One region of the Mesorhizobium yinganensis genome, then DNA from elsewhere that is predicted to be linked to it. Evidence: predicted binding sites of a transcription regulator. Region 1 holds the regulator's gene; each other region holds the start of a gene.
The links. The regulator PhoB, encoded in region 1, activates phosphate uptake and scavenging genes when phosphate is short. The targets are predictions, from matches to a motif close to TGTCATNNANCTGTCAT.
Positions count from the first base shown of each region.

Region 2: a site for PhoB is predicted at 2,686-2,702, ahead of ABMA59_RS09575 (DUF2794 domain-containing protein). Genes of this name have one in related genera too.
Region 3: a site for PhoB is predicted at 1,718-1,734, ahead of ABMA59_RS02980 (BtaA family protein). Genes of this name have one in related genera too.
Region 4: a site for PhoB is predicted at 1,827-1,843, ahead of ABMA59_RS17460 (LTA synthase family protein). Genes of this name have one in related genera too.

Region 1 covers NZ_JBEBMH010000007.1:111,651-116,801, reverse strand. Annotated here, with positions in the region: gene ABMA59_RS15490 (MFS transporter) at 1-300, opposite strand, end outside; gene ABMA59_RS15485 (hypothetical protein) at 425-601, opposite strand; gene ABMA59_RS15480 (hypothetical protein) at 1,115-1,333, opposite strand; gene phoB (phosphate regulon transcriptional regulator PhoB) at 1,490-2,179, opposite strand; gene phoU (phosphate signaling complex protein PhoU) at 2,191-2,898, opposite strand; gene pstB (phosphate ABC transporter ATP-binding protein PstB) at 2,921-3,745, opposite strand; gene pstA (phosphate ABC transporter permease PstA) at 3,761-5,077, opposite strand; gene pstC (phosphate ABC transporter permease subunit PstC) at 5,074-5,151, opposite strand, start outside.
Region 2 covers NZ_JBEBMH010000003.1:519,804-524,954, forward strand. Annotated here, with positions in the region: gene ABMA59_RS09560 (ABC transporter permease) at 1-453, shown strand, start outside; gene ABMA59_RS09565 (Bax inhibitor-1/YccA family protein) at 723-1,499, shown strand; gene ABMA59_RS09570 (GNAT family N-acetyltransferase) at 1,604-2,170, shown strand; gene ABMA59_RS09575 (DUF2794 domain-containing protein) at 2,287-2,670, opposite strand; gene ABMA59_RS09580 (DUF1223 domain-containing protein) at 3,076-3,846, opposite strand; gene ABMA59_RS09585 (ceramidase domain-containing protein) at 3,961-4,665, shown strand; gene acnA (aconitate hydratase AcnA) at 4,717-5,151, opposite strand, start outside.
Region 3 covers NZ_JBEBMH010000001.1:632,854-638,004, forward strand. Annotated here, with positions in the region: gene ABMA59_RS02975 (class I SAM-dependent methyltransferase) at 1-402, opposite strand, end outside; gene ABMA59_RS02980 (BtaA family protein) at 399-1,643, opposite strand; gene ABMA59_RS02985 (cupin domain-containing protein) at 1,816-2,205, shown strand; gene ABMA59_RS02990 (hydantoinase B/oxoprolinase family protein) at 2,213-5,151, opposite strand, start outside.
Region 4 covers NZ_JBEBMH010000009.1:2,193-7,343, reverse strand. Annotated here, with positions in the region: gene ABMA59_RS17470 (beta-galactosidase) at 1-646, opposite strand, end outside; gene fabD (ACP S-malonyltransferase) at 705-1,646, opposite strand; gene ABMA59_RS17460 (LTA synthase family protein) at 1,855-3,807, shown strand; gene ABMA59_RS17455 (hypothetical protein) at 3,818-4,075, opposite strand; one part of gene ABMA59_RS17450 (IS3 family transposase) at 4,177-5,102, opposite strand; one part of gene ABMA59_RS17450 (IS3 family transposase) at 5,102-5,151, opposite strand, start outside.

The DNA of each region.
Region 1 (5,151 bases):
CGCCAGCGCGCAGAGAGCCTCCAGCCCCGCCGCGAGCCCCATGATCAGGCGGCGGCCGAAACGGTCGGCGATCGCCCCGGTGATCAGCACCAGCAGCAGCGAGGGGATGAACTGGATAATGCCGACAAGGCCGAGATCGAACGGATCGCGCGTCAGGTCGTAGACCTGCCAGCCAACCGCGACGGACACGATCTGGGTCGAGAACGTCGCCAGGAAACGCGCCGCCCAGAAGGCGAGGAACGGCCGGTGCCGGAAGGCAGCATAACGCTGGCTTGCGGCGGTCGCGGTGTTGGAAGACATCGGGCTCGAAATACGAGAGAAGAAACCACGCCGTCTTTAGCGCGGTTCGCCGCCTTTAGCGCCCCCAATTCACAGCTGGACCAAGAATAATTGCGAAAGTCGCGTCGCCATTGCGCCTTTGGCCCTAGCTCTCGGCCTTGAATGTCTCCGCTTCCTTGCGGATCTTTTCCCAGTCGTTACCGTGGCGCTTCAGAAGTTCGCGCGCCTGTCGAGGCGAGAGGTCGGTCGTCTCCGCCAGATGCTGAACTTCGAGTTCCTGACCGGCTGCGAGTTGGCCGCCTTGCTTCACTTTCCTAGCCATGAGTTCTGCCTCCGTTGGCCGGTTCAACGCACGGGCGGCGAAAAGGTCGCATGGCTTTTTCTGCTGATTGGAAAGCGCCGGCACGGACCGCCAACATTCCCGGAACCTCTCCGCATACATGCGAGTTTCCACCGCAACGAATGGAGGTTTTCGATGTTCAAATGGCTTGTACGGCTTGGGCTGGCAGTGGTGGCGACCCGGCTCGCCGCGAAATACATGACACCTGACGTTGAAGCCGAACCCGTTCCGCCAAATCCATCTCGCACCGGGCCGAGGAAACGGAGGGCCACCAAATGACACGCTTGGGTTTGGCAACGGCCGCGCTGGCCGGCTATGTGGCCTACAGGATCGGCCGGCGACTGGTCGCGGAAAATAGCGGAGCGCGCGTAACGAGCGCCAGGATGTCGCGAGGGCGCAAAATCCATCGCGCTCCGCCTGAACATATTGGAGTGGACGTCAGCGCAAGGACTGTCGAAGCGTAGCAGTCCATATTTCGCCTGAAAAGCCGGGCGTTCAGTGTTCCGTCAGCGCTTCGTTGAGCAGGTCGAGGTCGACATAGAAATAGCGCACCAGGCAGCGCTGGACCTCTTCGGTATCGAAGCCGTGGCTCCTGAGATAAGAAACCGATTCATGGATGGCGCGACGGTCGACCAGCTTGGTCTTGCGGTCGTCCTGGGCGTCCATGAGGGCGTCCATCTCGGCGATGTTCCGATCCTTGGACAGGATTTCCATATGGTTTCCCGCAGGCTTCATGCCTGCCAGAGTGGCGCATTAAGGATAACAAAAAGCTAACGCCCGCGGGACAGCAGGCTCGGGCATTTCAATGGTGGGAAACGGAGGGTATTGCCCAAAGACGGCGCTCGCCGCGACGACGCGGCGGGACGACGATCATTCATCGCTGATGGCGTAGCCCGCGCCGCGCACGGTGCGGATGACGTCGGGCAGGCGGTTGGTGTTGACCGCCTTGCGCAGCCGGCCGACATGCACGTCGACGGTACGCTCGTCGATATAGATCGTCTCGCCCCAGACATTGTCGAGCAGTTGCCCGCGCGAGAACACGCGGCCGGGATGGCGCATCATGAATTCCAGCAGCCGGAACTCGGTCGGGCCGAGCTTGATCTCGCTCTTCTTGCGGTAGACGCGGTGCGACTCGCGGTCGAGCACGATATCGCCGACCTTGAGCACCGACGAAAGCACTTCCGGCTTGGCGCGGCGCAGCAGCGCTTTTACACGCGCCACGAATTCGGGGGTCGAAAACGGTTTGACCAGATAGTCGTCGGCGCCGGTGGCCAGCCCGCGCACCCGATCGCTTTCCTCGCCGCGCGCCGTCAGCATGATGATCGGCAGGCGCTCGGTTTCCGGGCGCATCCTCAGCCGCCGGCACAGTTCGATGCCGGAAACCGCCGGCAGCATCCAGTCCAGCACCAGAAGGTCCGGCACATTCTCCTGCAGCCGGATCTCGGCCTCGTCGCCGCGCATGACGACCTCGACCTGATAGCCCTCGGACTCAAGATTGTAGCGGAGGAGGACGCCCAACGGCTCCTCGTCCTCGACCACCATGACCTTCGGTGCGATCATCGCGCCTGCCTTTATTCGGCGAGGACGGTCGTCGCCGTCTCGTCGAGTTTCGGACGGTTCGCCGGAAGCTGCGAACCGGTCAGCACATAATAGGCGTTTTCCGCGATGTTGGTCACGTGGTCGCCGATACGCTCCAGGTTCTTGGCACAGAACAGCAGATGCGTGCAGGTGGTGATGTTGCGCGGATCCTCCATCATGTAGGTCAGGAGTTCGCGAAACACCGAGGTGTATTTGAGGTCGATCTTCTCGTCCTCGGCGCGCAGCCGGTCGAGTTCGGCGGGCTCGCGCCCGGTATAGGCGTCGACGACGCCGCTGATCTGGGCAAGGACCATCGTCGCCATGTCGTCGATGCCGTGGGACAAGCCACGCGGCGTCGTCCCCTCACCGATCGCGCCGACGCGCTTGGCGACGTTCTTGGCAAGATCGCCGATCCGCTCCAAATCGCCCGCCATGCGGATGGCGCCGAGCACGGCGCGCAGGTCCTGGGCCATCGGCTGCCGCTTGGCGATCAGCGTGATGGCGCGGTCGTCCAGCTCACGCTGCTTGGCGTCCATGATGGCGTCATCGGAGATGATCCGCTGCGCCGCCGCGGCGTCGGTGTGTAGAAGCGCCCGGATGGAGGCGCCGACCATCGACGTCGACAGGTCCGCCATGTCGCGGATCAGTTGGTCGATCTGTTTCAGGTCCTGATCGAAGGACGCAACGGTGTGTTCGCGCATTCTGGTGTTCCTCGGGCCGGGATCAGCCGAAGCGGCCGGTAATGTAGTCCTGGGTGCGCTTGTCATCGGGGTTGGTGAACATCTTGTCCGTCGCCCCTTCCTCGACCAGGTAGCCCAGATGGAACATCGCCGTGCGCTGCGACACGCGGGCGGCCTGCTGCATCGAATGGGTGACGATGACGATGGTGTAGTTGGCCCGCAACTCGTCGATCAGCTCTTCCACCTTGGCGGTGGCGATCGGGTCGAGCGCCGAGCACGGCTCGTCCATCAGGATGACCTCGGGCGACACCGCGATGGCGCGGGCGATGCAGAGACGCTGCTGCTGGCCGCCGGAAAGCCCGGTTCCCGGCTCGTTGACGCGGTCCTTGACCTCGTTCCAGAGCGCGGCTTTCTTCAGGCTCGACTCGACGATCTGGTCCAGGTCGGCCTTGCTCTTCGCGAGCCCGTGGATCTTCGGGCCGTAGGCGACGTTTTCGTAGATCGACTTCGGGAACGGATTGGGTTTCTGGAACACCATGCCGACACGGGCGCGCAGTTCGACCACGTCGATCTTCGGATCGTAGATATCCTCGTTGTCCAGCGTGATCTTGCCGGTGACGCGGGCCGAGTCGATCGTGTCGTTCATGCGGTTCAGGCACCGCAGAAAAGTCGACTTTCCGCAGCCCGACGGGCCGATCAGCGCCGTCACCTGGTTTTGCCGCACGTCGAGTTCCACATCGAACAGCGCCTGCTTCGGGCCGTAGAAGACGCCGACCTTGCGGCCTTGCATCTTGATCACTTCGTTGGTTTTCGCAGTCATGCTGCCGCTCACTGCCTGCTCGAGTTTCTGTTCGGTCATGATGTTCATGATGCTTGCTCCCGTCTACCAGCGCCGTTCGAAGCGGCGCCTGAGCACGATTGCGGTGATGTTCATCACCATGAGGAATACCAGAAGAATGATGATGGCGCCGGACATGCGCTCGACGAAGGCGCGCTCGGCCTCGTTCGCCCACATGTAGATCTGCACGGGCAATGCCGTGGCCGGGTCGAGCGGCGTCGCCGGATAGTCGGCGACGAAGGCCACCATGCCGATCAGCAGCAGCGGCGCGGTTTCACCGAGCGCGCGGGCCAGGCCGATGATGGTGCCGGTGAGGATGCCGGGGGTGGCGAGCGGCAGCACATGCTGGAACACCGCCTGCGTCTTGGATGCGCCGAGCCCGAGCGCTGCCGAGCGGATCGACGGCGGCACGGCGGCGAGCGCGGCGCGGGTGGCGATGATGATGGTCGGCAGCGTCATCAGCGTCAGCACCAGGCCGCCAACCAGCGCGGCCGAGCGCGGCATGCCGAGGAAGTTGATAAAGACGGCCAGGCCGAGCAGGCCGAAGACGATCGACGGCACGGCGGCGAGGTTGTTGATGTTGACCTCGATGATGTCGGTGAGCCGCGTCTTCTTGGCGAACTCCTCCAGGTAGATGGAGGCGGCGACGCCGATCGGCAGCGCCAAGAGCAGCACGATCAGCATCATGTAGAACGAACCGATGATGGCGACGCCCATGCCGGCCATTTCCGGGCGGCTCGAGGCGCCGTTGACGAACAGACCGGTGTTGAACTTGCCGGTCAAGGCGCCCTCGTCGCGCAGCTTGGTGATGAAGGCGACCTGCCGGTCGGAAACCTTGCGGTTGGTCTCGGCGACTGTGAGGTCGATCTGGCCCTTGTAGGCGGAATCGACGTTGGCGCTGGTCAGCACCCAGACGTCGCGGGTCGTGCCGATGATCGAGGGATCGGCGACCACCATGTCGCGAAGCTGCGTGCGCACGCCCTCGGAGAGGAAGCCCTTCAGCGCCGCCATCTGCGGCTTGTCGTCGGGCGAGATGCCGAGCTTGGCGGCCAGCGCGTCGCGCGCCAGGTTCGGATAATTGGCGGTGATCAGCACGTTCGGGTCCGTCGCCCGCTTGTCCTGCGGATCGATCACCTTCGCGTCGAAGGTGATCGGCAGCAGCACCGAGGTCTGGAAGAACGAGGTGTAGCCCTTGGAGACGATCGAGACCAGCATCACCGCCAGGAAGATGATGCCGACGGAGATGGCGACGCGGCCGTACCAGCGGAAGCGGGTCTCGGCGGCATAGCGCCGCTTCAGGCCGATGTCGCGGCGTGGCGGGGCCTTGGCAACCGGAAGAGTGCCGAGCGTGGCGGCGGTCATTCGTACTGCTCCCGATATTTGCGCACGATGTAGAGCGCGACGATGTTCATGATCAGCGTCACCACGAAGAGCGT
Region 2 (5,151 bases), on a different contig from region 1:
TATCCGGCGGTGACCACGGTGCGTGTGAAGGACGCGCTGGACATCGTCAACCGGCTGGTGGCGCAGCTCGGCACGGCCATCCGCGCCGCCGCCAGCGTGGCGCTGATCGCCTCGGTGCTGGTGCTGTCGGGGGCGCTCGCCGCCGGCAACCGGGCGCGCATCCATGACGCGGTGGTGCTGAAGACGCTGGGCGCCACACGGCGCACGCTGATCACCGCCTTCTCGCTCGAATACATGCTGATCGGCCTGGCGACAGCGGTGTTCGCGCTGGCCGCGGGCGGCGTGGCGGCGTGGTTCGTGGTGGCGCGCATCATGACGCTTCCCTCCAGCTTCTCGCCCACCGTCGCCGCTTCCACGGTGGCGATCGCGCTGGTGCTGACGGTCGGCATCGGCCTCATCGGCACCTGGCGGGTGCTCGGGCATAAGGCGGCGCCGGTGTTGCGGAATCTGTAGGCAGTCGGCAGTGGGCAGTCGGCAGTAGGTTAAGAAACAATTTCCATTCGGCACCCGACTGCCGACTGCCCATTGCCTACTGCCTCACCTCTGATCAATTTCGTATGAGATCGTAGAAAAACGTTGCCTCACGCGGGGTTTCAGCCCGTAACGGCTCTTGTCCTTCGCCGCGAGACGCATCATATTCTGCGCAGGCATGCTGGAGCCCCGCCAGCGGCGCCTGGGCGCGAGCCCGACACCCGACGGGGCAGAAGCAACAGAGGAAATCTATGGCTGACCTTCGCAACTATCAGGCGCGCGTCGCGGCGGGCTCCCGCGCGGACGCCGCCATCGACGAGGGCCTGCGCGCCTATATGCTCAAGGTGTACAACCTTATGGCGCTGGGCCTCGCGATTACCGGCTTCGCCGCGCTGGGCACGATGATGCTGGCTACCACCAACGACCCGTCGCTGGCCGCCGCCACGCTCGGTAACGGCAAGATGCTGACCTCGCTCGGCGTCGCGCTTTACGGCTCGCCGCTGAAGTGGGTCGTCATGCTCGCCCCGCTCGGCATGGTGTTCTTCCTGAGCGCCCGCATCCAGGCGATGAGCGTTTCCAGCGCGCAGATCGCGTTCTGGGTGTTCGCCGGCCTGATGGGCCTGTCGCTGTCGTCGATCTTCCTGGTCTACACGGCGCAGAGCATCACGCAGACCTTCTTCATCACCGCGGCCGCCTTCGGCGCGCTCTCCCTATGGGGTTACACGACCAAGCGCGACCTGACCGGCATGGGCACGTTCCTGTTCATGGGCTTGATCGGCCTGGTCATCGCGATGGTGGTGAACATCTTCCTGGCTTCGCCGGCCTTGCAGTTCGCGATCTCCGGCATCGGCGTTTTGGTGTTCTCGGGCCTCACCGCCTACGACACGCAGAAGATCAAGGAGATGTATTGGGAAGGCGACGACACGCTGGTGGCCGGCCGCAAGGCGATCATGGGCGCGCTGACGCTCTATCTCGACTTCATCAACCTGTTCACCTTCCTGCTGTCGTTCCTCGGCAACCGCGAGTAATCGCGCCGACAGACCGGACTGGACCAAAGGGCGGCCGCGCGGCCGCCCTTTTCTTTTGGGCGCCCCCGCTCTATTCGTAGGCACTTTCGGAGTGTGCCTATATCATGAGCAGTATCGTGCTGAGGGATGCCGTCGAGGACGATCTCGACCGTATCACGGAAATCTACGCCGACGCCGTCACCACCGGCACGGCATCCTATGAGCTGGAGCCGCCGAGCCGGGCCGAGATGGGCGCACGGTTTGCGACGCTGCAAGGCGGCGGCTTTCCCTACATCGTGGCCGACACACCGGACGGGCTTGCCGGCTACGCCTATGCGGGACCTTTCCGGCCGCGCCGGGCCTATCGATTCGTCGTCGAGGACTCGATCTACATCGCGCCGGCCGCCAAGGGGCAGGGCGTCGGCACGCTGCTGCTCAAGGAATTGATCACACGCTGCGAAGCGCTCGGCTTCCGCCAGTTGGTCGCGGTGATCGGCGACGGCAGGCCGGAAAGCCCATCGGTGAAGCTGCACGAAAAGCTCGGCTTCCGGCATTCCGGGAGACTTGAGGGTTCAGGCTACAAGCATGATCGATGGCTCGACACGATGTTCATGCAACTGACCATGAACGGCGGGACCACTCAGGAGCCCGACCCGGCGTCGCTGCCGGAGCGGCGGTTTCGAGGGCAGTAGGGCGTCTTGCTCCCGGCGAGTTTTTTGCCGTTGCTGAAAAGCAAAGTAATCCGCGCCTGTTGACCGTCTCGTGCGATCGCGCTTCCCACTCCTGCCTTACTGCCTTACTGCCCTAATCACGCCCCTACCAGCCTGAGCTTGCTGTCGAAGACGCCGAGCACGCGCGCCAGCTCGTGGCCGCGCTTCAGCACGGCGCCGGTGGCGGCGACCACGGAAAACATGCCCTGCTTGCGGGCAAGTTTTGGGTCCTTGACGATCTGGAACAGCGGCAAATCGTGGGCGCGGCGGTAGACCGAGAACACGGCGCGGTCGATCCGATGGTCGATCGCATAGTCCCGCCATTCGTTGGCGGCAACCATGCGGCCGTAGAGCCTGAGAATCTGGTCCAGTTCCCGCCGGTCGAAAGATACCGGGATGTCCATCCGCTCCCGCCTTGCCTCGTGGAGCGGAATCAATATTGCGGATTCGTCCCCACCCTCCCCTCCGCTGCGATCGGTCATCCGCGCGTACCCTTCATGACGGTTTCACGACATGAAAAATTCGCGCGTTCGCGGCGAAATTGCAAGGGCGGCGATTCGACGGAAAGGGCCGTCCTCAACAAATCAAATTTGATCACTATTAATTTCAGTAAGAAATGTTTGCTGAATGATCGCCACATTTCTGCCTTGTTTTACCCGCGCTGACGCCCCATTGTCCGACGACTTTACCCGCGTTGCCTGAGACGGTTCGGTCCGGCACCGGCTCGTAACCCCAAGCCCCCCGCCCACGGGCCCGCGTCGGATCGAACCAACCTCGGCCTCCCTGCAACGGAGCCGGGTCGTAACGATCCCAAACTGATTGAAGCCGGTGCCGCTTGGTCGTCGCCGGCTTTTCTGTTTCATTCGTCAAGCCGCATAGCCGAACCGCTACTTCGTGGAGGGCGATTCGGGATTGCGGATGATGGCGGCGCCGAGGATCGGGCCGGGCATGCCGTCCTTGCTGACCGCCTGCAACAGGGCGGCACAGCCTTCCTTCTTTGCGATTTCGCTCACCGGCAGTTCGAAACGGGCGGCTTCGCCATGCCACATGCCGGCGGTTTGCACGTCGGTCACGGCGTTCCAATAGGTGATGGTATTGCCGCTGTTCTCGCCGCGCTCGATCGTCACCGGCTTGGCGCTGTCGAAATAGACGAGCACGAGATGTGCCTTGCTGTTCGACGGTCCGGTTCCAGTCTGGATGACGAGGCTTTCCCCCTGCACGGTCGCCTTCAGATCGACCGACAATCCCTTGCCGGAGTTCAGCAGCGTTTCCAGCGTGCCCTTGACGGCCCATTTCTTGGCGCCGTTGACATGCACACGGCCGTTGATGACGGCCTGCGGTGTGTAGACCGAGCGGATGCCGAAGGCTCGCCCGTAGTCGCGCTGGCGCTGTGTGTTCTCCGGCTGGGCCAGGGTATCGCGCCAACCGAGGTAGTCCCAGTAGTCGACATGATAGGCGAGCGCCACGACCTCGCCCTTGCGCACCAGTTCGCTGAACAGCGCATCGGCCGGCGGGCATGAATTGCAGCCCTGGCTGGTGAACAGTTCGACCACGCCGAGCGGCTTGCGCGATTCGGCGGATGCCCTGTCGGCCGCAATGGCAAACCCTATCGCAACCAGCGCGAACGCCGCCAGCCTGGTCAGTTTTTCGCGCTTCATACAGGTTCCAGATGCTTTCACCGGTGGCACCGGCTTATCTTTTTGTTCATCAAACAATAGGCAGATGGACATTTCAACGGGAAGTCACGTTGCGGTGAGAAAATAGGCGGACGGATGGGGCCGGCACTCTTCGCGCATATCGACCTCTATTGCGAGCGGACGGGGCCGGAATTCTGGTCCGAGCGGGTCAACGCACTGACAAATCTGGCTTTTATCGCCGCCGGCCTGTGGGGCGTCTATGCCGTGCGGCGGCGCGGCACCGACCTGTTTTCCGAGTTGCTGGCATGGTGGGTGGTTGCGATCGGCATCGGCTCGGCTGTCTTCCATACCTTCGCCACGTCGCTCACCATCTGGTTCGACATAGTGCCGATCGCCGGCTTCACCCTTGCCTATACGCTGTTCAACCTGCGCCGCTTTGTCGGCATGGCGTGGCCGAAGGCGGTCACCATCTTCGGAGCCTTCTACATCGTGGTCGGAGCGATCACCGTCATGGTGCCGGCCTGGCTGCGCGCGGCGAGCAACGGCACGACCGGCTATCTGCCGCCTTTCCTGGCTCTGATCTTCTTCGGCATCCTGGTGGCGCGGGCCGGCAGCCCGGCAGGCTGGTATAACATCGCCGCGGCCAGCATCTTCGTCTGCTCGGTCATCTGCCGGGTAATCGATCCGCTGGTCTGCGAATCCTTCCCGCTCGGCACGCATTTCCTCTGGCACCTGTTGAACGGTCTGATGCTCGGTGTGCTGTTGGCGGCGGTCGCACGGTACGGCGCGCCGGGCCGGGCAAAACAAAACCCGCGGACGCATGTCGCATCCGCGGGTTGAAAGAATCTTCGGGAACGGTCACCAAAATTGGTGACCGTTCCCGGGCTCAGCTCACGCAGCCAGATCGCGGAGCACGTACTGCAAGATGCCGCCGTTCTTGAAATAGTCGAGTTCGTCGACCGTATCGATGCGGCAGAGGATCGGCACTTCGGTGACGGTGCCGTCCGCGGACGTGACCTTCGCCACCATCTTCTGGCGCGGACGGATGGTCTCCAGCCCATCTATGGTCACGGTCTCGTCGCCCTTCAGACCGAGGGAGGCCCAGGACGAACCCTCCTCGAAGGTGAAGGGGATGACGCCCATGCCGACGAGGTTCGAGCGGTGGATGCGCTCGAACGACTGGGCGATGACCGCCCTGACGCCGAGCAGGTTGGTGCCCTTGGCAGCCCAGTCGCGCGACGAGCCGTTGCCGTATTCGATGCCGGCGAAGATCACCAGCGGTACGCCCTGATCCTTGTACTCCATCGCGGCGTCGTAGATCGGCAT
Region 3 (5,151 bases), on a different contig from region 1:
GCCGGGGATCATCGACAGCGCGTAGGAGATGAAGACGCGATCGAATTTTTCCGTCCCGAACAGGTCGGCCGCGTCGAAGGAGGTGGCGTCGCCGCGCGCCAGTTTTGTCCGGCCGGCAATGCCTTCCCTGGCTAGGTTGGCGGCGGCGGTCTCCAGCATGGCGGCTGAAATGTCGAGGCCGAAGAGTTTTGCACGGGGATAGCGGCGGCCGGCGAGGATCAGATTGCGGCCCGTGCCGCAGCCGACTTCCAGCACCGAACCGCCATCCGGCACGCCGAGTCCGGCGATCATCGGGTCGCGGCCGAGCAGGTAATATTTGCGGGTGAAATCGTAGACGTGGCGCTGGAACCGGTAGTTGCGGTCCATCAGCGCCGCATGGGGGGAGCGGTCGACGGCGCTCATCGGTCTTTCAGCACGTAGAGGTGGAAGCCGCCATAAATCGCGGAACGGTCGCGCGCCGAGTAATCTCGCGACGCTTCTTCCTCATAATGCCACTGGTCGAGCAGCACGTCGGAGACGCGGCCGGGCAGCAGGCTCGGCTCCGCCGCCGTGCGGAAGATGACGCGCGCGCCGGGCGCGGCGGTGCGGGTGATCTCGCTCCACAGCGCGTTCAACTGCGCATCGGTCATCCAGTCCTGTGCGTCGAGAAGGATGTAGCGGTCGACCGACATGGCTGGCTTGCCGCCCAGAATCTCGCCGATATTGGCGTGATGCACCGTGACGCGGTCCGCATTGGTCCGTATTGTCGGGAAGTTCTCGCGGGTGAGGTAAGCAGGTAGCGCCGCCTCTCCCTCGCGCGGATAGCGGCGGGCGAAAGCCTGCCAGGCGAAATAGTTCTCCGAAAGCGGAAAATCGCAGGCGAGCTTTTCCAGCCGGGCGCGGAGCACGCTGGCCATGGTGCCGTCGCCGGAGGTGACGAGCGAGTCGTATTGCGCGGGCGGGATGCCGAGGCCGAAAAGTGACGCTTTCTGGGCCGTCGCCCAGCGCAGCACTGGCTTGCTGAAGACCGGGGCGAGCCGCTCGTCGAAGAAGCGGCGCTGCTCGTCGATGCTGCGGGCGTCGGCCAGCTTGCGCGGGTCGACACCATGGGCGCGCGCGGCGAGGTGGCCGGCAGCGATCATCCAGCCGAGCAGGCCGGTTCGGTAGAAGTCGCGCTCGAACACATCAATGCGGCGGCCGCGGAGCCGGCGCTTTTCCCAATAGCGCCGCGAGGTCTCGTCGAGGTTCGGGGCGATGAAACGGTCATAGGCTTCGCTGTTGGCCCGGTTGCCGGCCTCGCCGAAGAAGCGGAAGAAGTCGCGCTGGCCGGGCAGATGTTGCAGCGCTGAGAGTTTCAGCCGGTTCAGCGCCACGTGCGCGGAATTCAGGTCGACGGCGTCGATGGCGGCCGGCGAGCGGGTGAGATAGGCGAGCACGTTGCAGCCGCCGGACGCGATGGTGACGACGCGATGGCCTTCGCCGAGCTGCATAGCCTCCATGTCGACGGCTGGGTCCTCCCAGATCTGCGGATAGACGAGGCCGGAGAAGAGCAGCGTGAACAGCCGCTCGGAAAAGCCGGCCTTCGACAACGCCTTGTGCTGGTAGACAGCCTGCTTGAGACGGGCATTTCCGCGCAGGAGCGGGGCGGCGGAGGTTTCGGTCATGGCGTGGCGCGAATCCCGTTGGAAATGTTCCGCAAGCCGGTAGCGCGATGCGATGACGAAGCGGTGACGCAGGGATGACAGGCGTATGACGTCTGTCAGGAGGGCATGGCGGGGCGGCTTGTTTCCGCCGACCGGCTCGATCATCTTGGCGGGCCGCACATTGGAGACCCATATGGCTCGACGCGATTTCGACCCCTCAACTGTCGTTCCGGACGGCCGCTTGCCGGCGAAAGCGCGGCTCTTCGACGGCACGCTCGGCGGACCCTATCGTGGTTCCGTCAATGGCGAGACGCTGCCGACCGAGGTCACCATACTGACATACGGCAATGATGAGCCCGGCACGGGGCCGATGCTGCACGTGCATCCCTATGACGAGGTTTTCGTGATCCAGGAGGGCCGCGCGCGGTTCTTCGTCGGCGACCAGGTGATCGACGCGGAGGCCGGCGAAGTCGTGCTCGGGCCGGCGGCGTTGCCGCATCGTTTCATCAATCTCGGACCGGGGCGGCTGCAGACGCTCGACATCCACCTGTCGCCCAAATGGATTCAGACCAACCTGGAATAGGCGCGGCTTACGGCGCGCCAAAGCCTCCCGAAGTGGGCGTGGTGACGATCACCGCCTCACCGGCCTCGAGCACCGTCTGGTCGCAGGCCTTCAGGGTTTCGAGCATGCCGCCGGCGCGGCGGACTTCGGTACGGCCGACTTCGCCGTCGCCGCCGCCGTCGAGCCCGCGCGGTGGATGGCTGCGATGCGAGGAGAGAATGGCGCATTCCATGCGTTCGAGGAAGCGGATGGTGCGTTTTGTGCCGTCTCCGGCAGGGAAGGCGCCCTTGCCGCCGGAGTTTTCCCGGATGTGAAAATCCTCGAGCAGCACCGGGAAACGCAGTTCCAGCACTTCGGGGTCCGTCAGGCGGGAGTTGGTCATGTGGACATGCACGCCCGAAGTGCCGGCAAAGCCGCGTCCGTCATTCATGCGGCCGGCCGGCGAGCCGGAGCAGATAGTTTCGTAATACTGGTAGCGGTCATTGCCGAAGGTGAGGTTGTTCATCGTGCCCTGCGCGTTGGCGAGCGCGCCCATCGCGCCGAACAGCGCGTTGGTGACATGCTGAGAGGTCTCGACATTGCCGGCCACCACGGCGGCGGGGTGGGCGGGCTTCAGCATGCAGCCGTCGGGGATGACGATGTTGATCGGCCGGAGGCAGCCGGCATTCATCGGGATGGAATCCTCGACCATGACGCGAAAAGCGTAGAGCACGGCGGCGCGGGCAACCGGTTCGGGGGCGTTGAAATTATTCTTCATGACGGGCGAGGTGCCGGTGAAGTCGACGGTGGCCTCGCGTTTCTCGCGGTCGACGGTGATCTTCACCTTGATCACCTGGCCAGTGTCGGTAGGGTACTCGTATTCGGAGGCGTCGGGCAGCCGCTCAAGCACGCGGCGCACGCTTTCGGCGGCGTTGTCCTGCACGTGGCCCATATAGGCCTCGACCACGTCCAGCCCGAAATGCGCGACCATCTTGCGCAACTCCGCCACGCCCTTCTCGTTGGCGGCGATCTGCGCCTTCAGGTCGGCGATGTTCTGGTGCGGGTTGCGGGCAGGGTAAGGGTGATCAGTCAGCAGGCGGTGGAGTTCCGCTTCTCGGAACTTTCCGCGTTCGACGATGCGGAAATTGTCGAACAGCACGCCTTCTTCATCCACGGTCGTCGCCAGCGGCGTCATGGAGCCCGGCGCGGTGCCGCCGATGTCGGCGTGGTGGCCGCGTGAGGCGACCCAGAAGAGGATTCTTCCCTCCCCCTTGCGGGGAGGGTGGCCAGCCGCAGGCTGGCCGGGTGGGGTAGGTTCGGGCTGCGTAAGGCCTTCTCCGTTGCTTGAGGGCGTGCCTGCGGAGGTGACCCCACCTGGCCGCTTCGCGGCCACCCTCCCCGCAAGGGGGAGGGAGGAATCCTCAAACACCGGCGTCACCACCGTAATGTCCGGCAGGTGCGTGCCGCCATTGTAGGGGGCGTTGAGGGCGAAGACGTCGCCCGGATGCACATCGCCCTCGTTCAGCCGGATGATCGTCTCGACCGAGCGGTCCATGGAGCCGAGATGCACCGGCATGTGCGGCGCATTGGCGACGAGCGCGCCGGTGTGGTCGAAGACGGCGCAGGAGAAATCCAGCCGCTCCTTGATGTTGACGGAATAGGCGGTGTTCTGCAGTGTCACGCCCATCTGCTCCGCGATCGACATGAACAAATTGTTGAAGACCTCCAGCATGACCGGGTCGGCCTGGGTTCCGATGGCCGCGTGGCGGTGCTTCTTCTCGGCGCGGCGCATCAGCACGTGGTTCTTCGCCGTGATCACGGCCTGCCAATCGGGTTCCACCACGATGGTCTGGTGACTTTCGATGATAAGTGCCGGACCGGCGACGCGGTTGCCTGACCGCAGGGCTTCGCGCCGGAAGACGCCGGCGTCCAGCCAGCTACCATCGACGAAAATTGCCCTGCGTTCGGAAGGATTTGCGTTGCTTTCCTGCAATTCCGATTCAGCTTCGCCTGTGCCGCGGGAGCGGCTGTCCGAGCCTTCGACGGCCACCGCCTCAACGATCATGGGTTTGGCGTCGTAGACAAAACCGAACTGCGCCTTGTGCGCGCGCTCGAATTCCGTCCTGGCGTCATCCAGCGAACCGCTCTCGAAGGGAACGGGCAGGGCGGTGTCGGTCCCGTCGTAGCGGATGTGGAGCACGGGACGGCAGAATATGTCTCCGGGCTCGATGCCCTGATCGGCAAGTTCGGCCAGCACATCGGTCTGGAGGGTTTTGATCGTCGCGACAATATCGGCAATCGAGGTTTGTTCGAGTGGCGCGAGCAGGCCCTGCTGGCGCGAGGCGAAGACCGAGGCGAGCCCGATGCCGTATGCCGAAAGCAGGCCGGAGAAGGAATGGATCAGCACCGACTCCATGCCCAGCGCGTCGGCGACGAGGCAGGCATGCTGGCCGCCGGCGCCGCCAAAGCAATTCAGCAGATATTCGGTAACGTCATAACCGCGCTGCACGGATATCTTCTTGATGGCATTGGCCATGTTCTCGACGGCGATGGTAACAAAACCCTCCGCCACGGCCTCAGGTGCACGGCCGTCGCCGATTATTTCGGCCAGCACAGCAAAGCGTTGCTTCACGGTCTCCCGGTCGAGCGGCTGGTCTTGCGCGGAACCAAAGATAGCCGGGAAGAAATCCGGCTGCAGCTTGCCCAGCATGACATTGGCGTCCGTGACCGTGAGCGGCCCACCGCGCCGGTAGCTTGCCGGGCCGGGATTTGCGCCGGCGGAATCGGGGCCGGCACGGAACCTGCCGGCTTCGTAGTGCAGGATCGAGCCGCCGCCGGCTGCCACAGTGTGGATGCGCATCATCGGCGCGCGGATGCGCACGCCGGCGACCTCAGTGTCGAAGGCGCGCTCGTAGTCGCCGTCATAGTGAGCGACGTCGGTGGATGTGCCGCCCATGTCGAAGCCGATCACCTTGTCGAAGCCGGCGG
Region 4 (5,151 bases), on a different contig from region 1:
CCGACTTGAAACGCCAGAAATCCAGCCGCGCCGCCGGATTTGGGTCCGCCACCGTCATCGCCGGCAATGGCACCTCGTCGAAACGGCGAACCTCCATCGACCAGAAGACGTTGCCCCATGCTTCGTTAAGTTGGTCAGCAGTCTGGTAGCGGCGACGCAGCCAGTCGCGGAACCCCTTCAAGTCCTCCGGCCCCCACGAAAACACCGTCCCGTGGCAGCCATATTCATTGTCGGTCTGCCAGCCGACCAGCGCCCGATGCTGCCCGAAATGCCGGGCGATCGTCTCCACGATGCGACGGGTTTCACCTCGCCAGACGTCGGACGAAAAATTGTAATGCCGCCGGCCGCCGAAGCCGTATGACCGGCCCTGCTCGTCGATGGGTGCGATTTCGGGATGCTCGTCCATCAGCCATTTGGGCGGCGCCGCGGTCGGCGTGCCGAGGACGATCTTGAGCCCGGCTTCGCCGAGCACATCCATAGCGCGATCGAGCCAACCGAAATCAAAGGCGCCGCGGCTTGGTTCAAGCCGCGACCAGGCAAACTCACCAATGCGCACGAACGAAATGCCCATTTCGCGCATGCGCCGCGCATCATCCGGCCACCACGCTTCCGGCCAGTGTTCCGGATAGTAGCAGACACCGAGCATGTTCGGTTCCCCAGGGGTTTCTGCCAGCACGGCTGCCGGAGTTGGAGGACCAGCCCTGCTAGCCCAATGCAGCCAGCGCCGCCTCGACATCCGCCGGGGTGCCTATATTGGCGGTGGCGATCTCGCGGTCGATGCGGCGGGCCAAACCCGAAAGCACCTTGCCGGCGCCGACTTCGTACAATGTCACCGGCGCGCGGGCGCCGAACCATTCGACGGTCTCGCGCCAGCGCACCCGGCCGGTGACCTGCTCGACCAGCCGCGTTGCGATGAGTTCGGGATCGGACAGGGGCTGGACCGAGACGTTGGAAACGACCGGCACCGACGGATGGGTCTTAGTCACTTTCGCCAGGGCTTCGCGCATCGCATCGGCGGCGGGCGCCATCAGCGCCGAGTGGAAGGGCGCCGAGACCGAAAGCATCAGCGCCCGCTTCGCTCCCATTTCCGTGCAGCGCTTCGCGGCGTGCTCGACCGCGGCCCTGGCGCCGGAAATGACCAACTGGCCGCCGCCATTGTCGTTGGCGATCTGGCATGTCGAGCTTTCCGACGCCTCGGCGCAGGCGGCTTCTACGGAATCCTGGTCTAGCCCAAGGATGGCCGCCATGGCGCCCTCGCCGACCGGAACAGCCGCCTGCATGGCATTGCCGCGAATGCGCAGCAGCCGCGCGGTGTCGGCGACGGAGAACATGCCCGCCGCTGCCAAAGCCGAATATTCGCCAAGCGAATGGCCGGCCACGTAGGACACCTTGTCCTTCAGCGAAAAGCCGCGCGCTTCCAGCGCACGCAACGCAGCCAGCGACACCGCCATCAGGGCCGGCTGTGCGTTCGCGGTCAGGGTAAGCGCGTCTTCCGGCCCCTCCCAGATGATTTTCGAGAGCTTTTCCCCCAGCGCCTCGTCGACTTCGTCGAAGACCGCTTTCGCTTCCGGAAAGGCCTCTGCAAGGTCCCTGCCCATGCCAACAGCCTGGCTTCCCTGGCCTGGGAAGGTGAATACGATCGTCATGGCAGTCCGGTCCTTGCTGCTTTTCTTGCCTAGCCCTGTCGCGCGAGGGCGCCGCCAAAGTCAAGACCGGCAAGGGACAATCGGTCGCATCCTTCTCTCCAGATTCTTTTGCCGGCGCTGAAAATCCTTCTAAATTTGGTCACAGGCTCTGGATTTTTGTGACGCGAGGATGACATTACCGTGACGGGTGCATGACAGTCGCCCATCCATGAGTTCGGGGAAGCGCGCCTTGGGTTTTCAGACGCGGAGATCGCAGCCGTTTCGGCAGCAAGGATCGGCAGGTGGCGACACTCCGGAAAAGCGCTGGAGCACCATGCGATTCTGCGGCTCGACGCTGGTCACCCTGCTGGTCGCGGCGCTGCTGGTGTTTGCCGTTGAACTGGTCGCGCGCGGCTCGCTGGCGCAGACGTTGGACTTTTTCCAGCAACCGTTCCGGCCCGGCTGGACGACGGTGGCGCTGTTTGCGCTGCTGATCGTGTTCTTCGACGCTCTGCTCGGGCGGCCCTATCACGCGCTGTTCGTGATCGCGCCGGTGGCGATCGGGCTCGCCTTCGTCGGTCACCAGAAGGCGTTTTATCTCGGCGATCCGCTCTATCCCACAGACTTCCTCTATGCGCGGCAGATCGTCGAGCTGATGCCGCTTCTCGTCCGCCAGCGGCCGGTCGCTGCGATCGGCTTCACGCTTGCTGCAATCGCGGCTGTCGCGTTTCTGGTGGCCGCGTGGCGCTTCCGCTGCAAGCGTGCCCCGCGGCTGACCTTCAAGGCGCGGGCCTCGCGGCTGGTGCTGGCGTTGCCCGCGCTCATCTTCTTCGGCTCGATCATGGACTACGCGACCTTCTCCTGGGCACGCGACCGGCTGCAGATCTCGCCGGTGATGTGGGACCAAAAGGAAAACTACAACAGCAACGGTTTTGCCATAGCCTTCGCGCTCAACGTGCCGATGGCGAAGGTCGGCGCGCCGAAGGATTATTCGGAGGACGCCATGAAGGCGATCCTCGGGCAGAAACTGGCGCCAGTGGTCGTGCCTGAGGACAGGCCCGACATCATCATGGTGATGAGCGAATCCTTCTGGGATCCGACGCGGCTGCCGAAGACCACGATCACGCCCGATCCGATTCCCACCGTGCGCGCACTCCAATCCGGAAATATGCTGTCGCCCGAATTCGGCGGCATGACCGCCAATGTCGAGTTCGAGGCGCTGACCGGTTTTTCCAATGCCTTCCTGCCCTACGGCAGCATCCCCTACCAGCAATATGTCCGCACCCCGATGCCTTCGCTGGCCAAATTCCTGAAAAGCGAGGGCTACGACACGCGCGCCTTTCATCCCTATGCCGGATGGTTCTGGAACCGGGCGACGGTCTATGGCGATTTCGGCTTCGACCGTTTTCTCTCGGAAGAGACGCTGCCTGTGCTGGAGAAACGCGGGCCGCTGGCAGCGGACACGGCCTTCATCGAGGAGATCATCGACAGCGCGGACCGGGCGAGCCGGCCCTTCTTCTATTTCGCGGTGACCTTGCAGGGGCACGGCCCCTATGAACCGAACCGCTATCCCGACTCCACGCTCGACGTGAAAAGTCCGATCAGCGCGGTTTCACAGGGGTCGCTGAAGACCTATGCGACCGGCGCCGCCGACGCCGACAAGAGCCTCGCCGAACTGATTGCGTGGGCAGAGAAACGCGAGCGGCACACGGTTATCGCCTTCTTCGGCGATCATCTGCCGCCGCTCGGGCCGGTCTATACCGAGACGGGTTTCATGAAAGACGTCGTCGCCGACCGCAACGCGCCGGTCGAGACCCTTGCCGCAGAGCATGAGACGCCGCTGGTCGTGTGGTCGAACCGCGGCGGTGCGGTGAAAAACATCGGCTCGATCAGCCCGGCCTTCCTGCCGCTCTACCTGATGCGCACGGCGGGTTTCAGCCATCCCTACTACACCGGCTTCCTCGGCGCAGTGCGCGACCGCTACGACGCCGTCGACCGCAACATGCTCGTCGCCAAAGAGGGCGAAGCGACGCCGAACTGGGCGCGGACCGAAACCGTCGACCCGCTGATCCGGGATTTCCGTTATCTCCAGTACGATCTGATCTTCGGCAAGCGGTTCGGCGAGGCGAAATTCTTCCCGGAATCGCAGAAGGTCGTCAGGCCGATGCCGCCGCCGGTCTGAGCGTCGGTCGTCAGCCGGTGAATTGCAGGGCGGCGATGATGCTCGAGATCGCGTTGAAGATTTCCTTCAGCTTGGCGGAATCATTGGTCGGGAAAAAGTATTCCGGCTTGGACGCGCAGTTCTTGTAGAGCGTAAGGTCGGAGGCGGCAGGGCTGGCGCCCAGCAGGATTGTGAAGATTTGCACGTCCTGTTGCTTCAGCTCGGCACAGACAGTCGATGTCCAGCTATTGACCTGCTTGATGGCAGCACCTGATTCCGTAGAACCCATGCGTTTCTCGCTAAGGAAGCCATAGGATCCATAGTCCGAGCCGAGGAATGTACTGCTTGCGCCGAATGTTTGACTTGTGCCGTTGCTGTGACCCCGTTTTGTCATCCGGCTGAGGCTGGAGTCCATGGTTGAGATTGGCGCATGTGCGCCGGTTGAGCAACGGACGATCGGCGGAGCTGGTCGGGGTTGCGCAGCCGATCGTGCGTTGCGGTCAGGGTCGCGGCATAGGCCGCGGGAGTAAGGTAACCGAGCGCCGAGTGCGGTCGTCGCTCGTTGTAGGCAGTGACCCACTTGGCGACCACCGATCGTGCGTGATCGAGATCGTAGAAGAGGGTCTCGTTCAAGAGTTCGTCGCGCATGCGGCCGTTGAAGGCTTCGCAGATGCCGTTCTGCATCGGCTTGCCGGGCGCGATGAAGTGCCAGGCGACACCGGCCGCCTGCGTCCAGGCGAGCATGGCGTTCGAGGTGAACTCGGTCCCGTGATCCGAGACGATCATGCCGGGCTTGCCCCGCCAGCAGATGATGCCGGCCAGTTCCCGCGCCACACGCCGCCCCGAGATCGAGGTGTCCGGGATTGCCGCCAGGCATTCCTTCGTCACGTCGTCGATGATGTTCAGGATGCGGAACCGACGCCCCGACGCGAACTGGTCGTGGACGAAATCGATCGACCAGCGCGCATTCGGCTTTGTCTCGACCAGGAGCGGCGCCCGTGTTCCCGTGGCGCGCTTGCGGCCACGTCGCCTTCGCACCGACAGGCCCTCCTCCCGGTAGAGCCTCTGCGTCTTCTTGCGGTTCACGACATGCCCTTCATGGCGCAGCAGCACATGCAGCCGCCGATAGCCGAAGCGTCGTTGTTCGCCCGCAAGCTCACGCAACCGCAGCCGCAGCACCGCATCAGCCGGTCGCCGTGACCGGTAGCGGATCATCTTGCGATCCGCGCAGATGACCTGGCACGCCCGCCGCTCGCTCATCCCGTAGGTCGTCTCGAGATGAGCGACAGCCTCCCGCCTGGCGACGGGCGTCAGAATTTTTTTGAGAGCAAATCCTTCAAGGCGACGTTGTCGAGCATGGCGTCA